DNA from 2 places in the Bordetella flabilis genome. Region 1 is predicted to be linked to the other one. Evidence: predicted binding sites of a transcription regulator. Region 1 holds the regulator's gene; the other holds the start of a gene.
What was found. Region 1 encodes LexA, which represses DNA repair genes until DNA is damaged. Its sites were predicted from a motif close to ACTGTATNNNNATACAGT; they were not measured.
Positions count from the first base shown of each region.

Region 1 (3,413 bases):
TGGATTTCCGTGGCGACCCCTCGTCCGCGCTGCTGGAGGTGCTGGATCCGGAACAGAACCACACCTTCCAGGATCACTACGTCGAAGTCGACTTCGACTTGTCCGACGTCATGTTCGTGGCGACGAGCAACACGCTGAATATCCCGCCGGCCTTGTTGGACCGGATGGAAGTCATCCGCCTGTCGGGTTATACCGAGGACGAGAAAGTCCACATTGCCGGTGACCACTTGATCCCCAAGCTGTTGAAGAACAACGGGCTGAAGGATTCCGAGCTGGCGATCGATGAATCGGCCCTGCGCGATATCGTGCGCTATTACACCCGCGAGGCCGGCGTACGGGCGTTGGAGCGCGAAATCGGCAAGATTTGCCGGAAGGTCGTCAAGCAGTTGCTCATCGAGCGCGATGCCCAGGGTGAGGGCAAGGCTGCGCAGGCGGCTGGCAAGACCATCGAAGTCACCTCCGAAAACCTGAGCGACTACCTGGGTGTCCGCCGCTACAACTTTGGTATGGCGGAAAAGGAAAACCAGGTCGGGCAGGTGAATGGTCTGGCGTGGACGGAAGTGGGTGGCGAATTCCTGACGATCGAAGTGGCGGATATGCCTGGCAAGGGCGCCATTCAGCGCACCGGCTCTCTGGGCGACGTGATGAAGGAATCGGTGGAAGCGGCTCGTACGGTCGTGCGCTCGCGTGCGCGGCGGCTGGGATTCGCGGACAGCGTATTCGAAAAGCGGGACATGCACGTCCACGTTCCGGAAGGCGCCACACCGAAGGACGGGCCGTCCGCAGGTATCGCGATTACGACCGCGATGGTTTCCGCGCTGTCGGGCATCCCGGTGCGCGCGGACGTTGCCATGACGGGGGAAATCACGCTGCGTGGTGAAGTCCTGGCGATTGGAGGTCTGAAGGAAAAGCTGCTCGCGGCACACCGCGGCGGCATCAAGACCGTCCTGATCCCGGAAGAGAATGTCAAGGACTTGGCCGAGATCCCGGACAACGTGAAGAACCAGCTTGAAGTCGTCCCGGTTCGCTGGATCGACAAGGTGCTGGAACGGGCCCTGGAACGCATGCCGGATCCGATATCCGAGGAAGAGGCCAAGGACAAGCCCATGGTCGCGCCCGCCGCGGCGCCCGAGGCTGTGGACCCGATCACCAAGCACTGAGCCGTCCTGTCGCCGTTAAAGTCAGGGCCTGGAAGCGTGAGCTTCCAGGCCCTTTTGTCTGGGTGACCTGGCCGCCATCGCCCCGCTTGCGGGTCGCCCCGTAGCCTGTGGCCTGGCCCTTTGCCGATCCGCCTAGTGCAGTGCCTGTGTCCGGATGAGGCCCACCGCTATTCCTTCCAGCGCGAATTCCTGGCCGGGCTGCACGACAATGGGTTCGAAATCCGGGTTCTCCGCCAGTAGCTCTATGCGTCCGCCAACGCGGTGCAGCCGCTTGACGGTGACGTCTTCATCGATCCGCGCGACGACAATCTGCCCGTCACGTGCATCGCTTGCCTTCTTGACGGCCAGCAGGTCGCCATCCAGGATGCCTACGTCCCGCATGCTCATGCCGCGTACCTTGAGGAGGTAGTCTGGACGCTGAGCGAAAAGGGCCGGGTCTACGCCAACATCGCGTTCGACATGTTCAGCCGCGAGGATAGGGCTGCCCGCGGCGACCCGGCCCACCAGCGGCAGCACCAACTGGGCAATCGACGGCATGGGCAACATGGCCTGCGACGGCTGCTTGCTGGCGTCCTTCAGGCGTATGCCGCGGGACGCGCCTGCGGTAAGTTCGATCGCGCCCTTGCGGGCCAAGGCCTTGAGATGGTCTTCCGCCGCATTGGGCGAACGGAAGCCCAGGGTCTGTGCGATCTCGGCGCGTGTGGGAGGAAAGCCCGTGCTTGCCACTGCCTGGCGGATGAGGTCGAGGATTTGCTGCTGGCGTTCGGTGAGTTTGCTGGCCATGGCGCCTTCCGATGCATCCTGTATGGATATACAGGTCGCAATTTTGGGGGACGTACGGGCAAAAGGCAAGGGGCCGCAGCGCTCGTAGGCGTTGAAATGCCATCATCGTGTCGACGACGCGAGGATTCCACCATAAAAAAACGGGGCACCGCGGCCCCGTTGATGCGCAAAGGCGCTGCAGGCAGCGCCTTCGGGCGGCTTTACTCCGTCGGCTTATTGCTGCTCATTTCAGTACCGCCGCAATGCCTTTGGCCACTGCGTCGATGTTCTGGCTGTTGAGCGCGGCCACGCAGATGCGGCCGCTGGAAATCGCGTAGATGGCGTGTTCATCGCGCAGGCGGTCCACCTGGGCGGAGGTCAGCCCCGAATAGGAGAACATGCCACGCTGCGCCAACACGAAGCTGAAGTCTTGTTGCGCGCCGTGCTGCTTGATCTTCTCGACGAGGTCACGCCGCATCAGGCGGATGCGGTCGCGCATGCCGGTCAACTCCTGTTCCCATAGCGCGAAGAGCTCCGGCGTATTCAGCACCGTCGACACGACCGTGCCACCGTGCGTGGGCGGGTTGGAATAGTTGGTGCGAATCACGCGCTTGAGCTGGCTGAGTACTCGTGCGGATTCGTCCTTGCTGCCTGCGATGATGGTCAGCGCGCCGACACGTTCCCCATACAGCGAGAACGACTTGGAGAAAGAGGAGCTGACGAAGATCGTCATGTCCATGTCGGCGAACAGGCGTACGACGGCCGCATCTTCGTGCAACCCTGCACCGAAGCCCTGGTACGCGATGTCCAGGAAAGGCACCAGGCCGCGTTCCTTGACGACATTGGCGATCTGCTTCCATTGCTCCGGCGTCGGGTCGACGCCCGTCGGGTTGTGGCAGCACGCGTGCAGCACCACGACGCTGTTGGCCGGCATGGACTTGAGGCTGGCCAGCATGCCGTCGAAATTCAGGCCATGCGTGGCGGCGTCGTAATAGGGGTAGGTCTCGACCTGGAAGCCGGCTCGCTCGAACAGCGCCCGGTGGTTCTCCCAACTGGGGTCGCTGATGTAGGCCTTGGCCTGGGGCAGCAGCTGGCGCAGGAAATCGGCACCGATCTTCAGCGCGCCGGTGCCGCCCAGGGCCTGCGCGGTCAGCACGCGTCCCGCCGCGGTCAGGGGGGAATCCGCGCCCAGCAGCAACGCCTGCGCACCCTTGTTGTAACCGGCAATTCCTTCGATGGGCAGATAGCCGCGCGCGGCAGCTGCCTCGATACGAGCCACTTCGGCCTTGCGGACCGCGGCCAGGAGCGGAATGCGCCCGTTGTCGTCGTAGTACACCCCCACGCCCAGGTTGACCTTGCCCGGGCGGGTATCGGCGTTGTACTGGTCATTCAGCCCGAGGATAGGGTCGCGCGGGGCCAACTCGACGTTCTGGAAGAGGGTGCTCATCGGATCGGAGAAAGGGATGGGTGGACGCAGCCGTTTATGCGGCG
Region 1 covers NZ_CP016172.1:2,319,100-2,322,512, forward strand. The annotation lists gene lon (endopeptidase La) at 1-1,160, shown strand, start outside; gene lexA (transcriptional repressor LexA) at 1,293-1,943, opposite strand; gene BAU07_RS10120 (amino acid aminotransferase) at 2,167-3,369, opposite strand.

Region 2 (3,413 bases), 1.4 Mb from region 1:
CCGTAGCTCCTGCGACGAGATAACCGTTATGACGGGGGTGCTCGTCGACGGTGGAAAATACCAACATTTTTCCTCCGCCACCACGATCACTCATGAGTTCATGCATTTCCTTGCGCTCAAGGATGATCCGCATGACACCCCGGCCCGCGGGGCAATCGAATATTTGACGCAGCGCGTTCTCAAGGAAGCCGGCATCGCGGAACCGCGTCGACTGATGTATATGAACACCGTCGATGAAGATGGCATACCCATCACCCTCATGAAGAACGAGATAGAAAGGCTGCATCGATACGTCGACGCAGAGGACGAGTATCTGTCCACGCGTTTTCCGATGCCGAACCGCCCGCCTGCCTGGAACCCGTCCGCGGGCAACGAACGCTGGTTAAAGGCCGACACGAGTCGTGCGGACGTCGCGCGGACGGGATCGTAATCAGCGCGGTATGTTCGCCAGTCCCCATGGCACCTGGGCGGGCACGCGTCAGCCCGCGCGCAGCCTGACGACCATGAGTGTGGGCCGCCCGGCACGGCTCATAGCAGCGCCAATTGCCGGGGCCGCGGCGACAGCGCGCGCCGCAATTGTTCCGACGGCGGCTCCGCCAGCGCCGGCCGGTAGTCGCGCACCACGATAAAAGGGCGCACGGTGTCCATGGGACAGCGCAGGCGTATCAGATCCTGATAGCGGACGGCACGCACGCGGCGCAGTTCCACCAGCCGCTTCGCGTTGCGCACGCCTATGCCGGGCACGCGGGCGATCAGTCGTTCGGGCGCGCGGTTGATGTCGACCGGAAAGGATTCGCGGTGCGCCAGCGCCCACGCCAGCTTGGGGTCGATGTCCAGCGGCAGGTCGCCAGCCCCTTGGAACAACTCCTCGGCGCGAAAACCATAGCCGCGCAAGAGAAAGTCGGCCTGGTACAGGCGGTGCTCGCGCAGCAGTGGGGGGGCCTGGGAGGGCAGGCTGGAAGGGCTGTCCGGAATCGGGCTGAAGGCGGAGTAATAGACGCGCTTCAGCTTGTACGAGCCGTACAGCGTCTGCGCTGTCTGCAGGATGGTACGGTCATCCGCATCGTCGGCGCCCACGATCATCTGCGTGCTCTGGCCGGCCGGCGAGCTGCGCGGCGCGCGTTTATCGCTCTCCGCTTCTTCCTGGGCCAGCCGGATCGAACCCATGGCCCGTTTGATGGTGTGGGCGTTTTTCTCCGGCGCCAGCCGTTGCAGGGCGCCGTCGGTAGGCAGTTCGATGTTTACGCTGAGGCGATCCGCATAAAGCCCGGCCTCCGTGATAAGCCGGGGATCGGCGTCCGGGATGGTCTTCAGGTGGATATAGCCGCGAAACTGATGGTCCTCGCGCAGCGACCGCGCCACGTGCACCAGTTGCTCCATCGTGTAGTCCGCGCTTCGTATGATTCCGGAGCTGAGGAATAGCCCGTCGATATAGTTGCGGCGATAGAAATCCAGGGTCAGGTCGACCACTTCGCGCGGCAGGAACCGCGCACGCGGGACATTGCTGGAACGCCGATTCACGCAGTACTGGCAGTCGTACTGGCAGAAGTTGGTCAGCAGGATTTTCAGCAGGGAGACGCAGCGGCCATCGGGCGTGAAACTGTGGCAGATGCCGGCGCCGGTACTGGCGCCCAGCCCGGGACGCGCCTGCGAGTCTCTCCTGGGCGCGCCGCTGCTGGCGCACGACGCGTCGTACTTGGCCGCGTCCGCCAGGACCTCGAGCTTTTTGAGCAGTTCCATTGCCATCCGAAAACTGTATGGATATACAGCATTGTACGCAAGGCAGCAGGGCTCGCAAGGCAGCGCCAACGGCAGAGCAGTGCGCGGCGGTCGGGGCTCGGAGGGACGATCCCGGCCGCAACCAGACCATATTCGCCACCCCCTTTTCAAGTGGCCGTCGCGGGAGGTGAAGCGGCGACGCCGGCCGTAGACCGCGATATCGGCGCGGCACCGGAGGCCTCGGGTTGCGCCGCGTGGTCGTATCGCGCCGCGTTTGTTTCCGGATCCATGTCATCGTTACGGTGCGCGCGGTTTTCCCTGCCGAGCCGGCGTATGAGCTGCGGCGGTTGGCCCAGAACGCGCAAGAAGGCGCGCCGCATCCTTTCACGGTCCCCGAAGCCTGCTTCAGCCGATATCACGTCCAGGGAAAGACGGCCTTGTTCCAGCATCAGGCGCGCTGCCTCCACGCGCAGCCGCTCCACGGCCTTGGCGGGCGATTGGCCGGTCTCCATGTTGAAGGCCCGGCTGAACTGGCGGGGACTCAGGCTGGCCACCTCGGCGAGTTCCTCGACGGACAAGGCGTTGCGCAGATGGGCGCTGGCATATTCGATGGCTTTCTGGATTCGGTCGGATTTCGGTTCGAGCTCCAGCACGGCGGAGAACTGCGACTGGCCGCCGGCGCGCCGGTGGTAGACGACCAGCTTGCGGGCCACGGTACGGGCCACGTCCTCGCCGTGGTCCTTCTCGATCATCGCCAGCGCCATATCGACCGTGGCCGTCATGCCCGCCGACGTCCAGACCGATCCATCAACGATAAAGATCTGGTCTTCCTCCACGGACACCTTGGGAAAACGGCGCTGCAGGTCGCGCGCAAAACGCCAATGGGTGGTCGCGCGTCGTCCGTCCAGCACACCGGCTTCGGCCAGGACGAATGCGCCGGTACATGGCGCGGCGATACGCCTGGAAGATGCCAGCGAACGCTGGACGAAGGCGCCCAACGCAGGCGAGGCCATATGGGTTTCGAGACCCGAGGCGAAGATGACGGTATCGAAGGCGTCCGTGCCGAAGGGCTGCGTTTCGATCCGCATGCCCGCGGAGGCCCGCACCAGTCCGCCGGTTTCGGACAGGACCGTCACTTCGTAGGCCGGTTCACCGAGCGCGACATTGGCCAGCTCGAAGGCAGTGACGGCGGCGAAGCCCATGAGATAGAAGTCGGGAAATACGACAAAGCCGATTCTGTGCATGGAAGACTCCTGGCGCCGTCATGTCCGAAAACGATGGTGTATATGACATTTGAGACGCCGTCAACAAACCATATCCTTGCAGCCATGCCGTCGTGCCACAGGCTTCGCCGGCTCGAACGTAGGGGCATGCCGTGCCTCGTGGACATCCGGTCCACGGAGAGGCCGCCTTACCCAACCGCACAGGACTCGATATGGACCGTCGACTGCTCATGCTTGCGCTGGGGATGTTCGCGATGGGAACGGACAACTTCGTGGTTGCCGGCATCCTTCCGAGTGTCGCCCGGTCGCTGAATACATCCGTAAGCCTGGCCGGGCAGATGGTGACCGTTTACGCCCTTACCTACGCGGTCATGGCGCCCGTAATGGCGGCCGTGGCCGGCGGCTGGCCGCGCAAGTTGCTGCTGGTCGTGGCGCTGGGGATATTCGTCGCCGGCAATGTCGTCACTGCGC
Region 2 covers NZ_CP016172.1:907,095-910,507, forward strand. The annotation lists gene BAU07_RS03990 (ATP-binding protein) at 1-430, shown strand, start outside; gene BAU07_RS03995 (putative DNA modification/repair radical SAM protein) at 529-1,740, opposite strand; gene BAU07_RS04000 (GlxA family transcriptional regulator) at 1,887-2,963, opposite strand; gene BAU07_RS04005 (MFS transporter) at 3,155-3,413, shown strand, end outside.
Region 2: BAU07_RS03995 (putative DNA modification/repair radical SAM protein) is a predicted target of LexA. The motif match lies at 1,753-1,770, and genes of this name have one in related genera.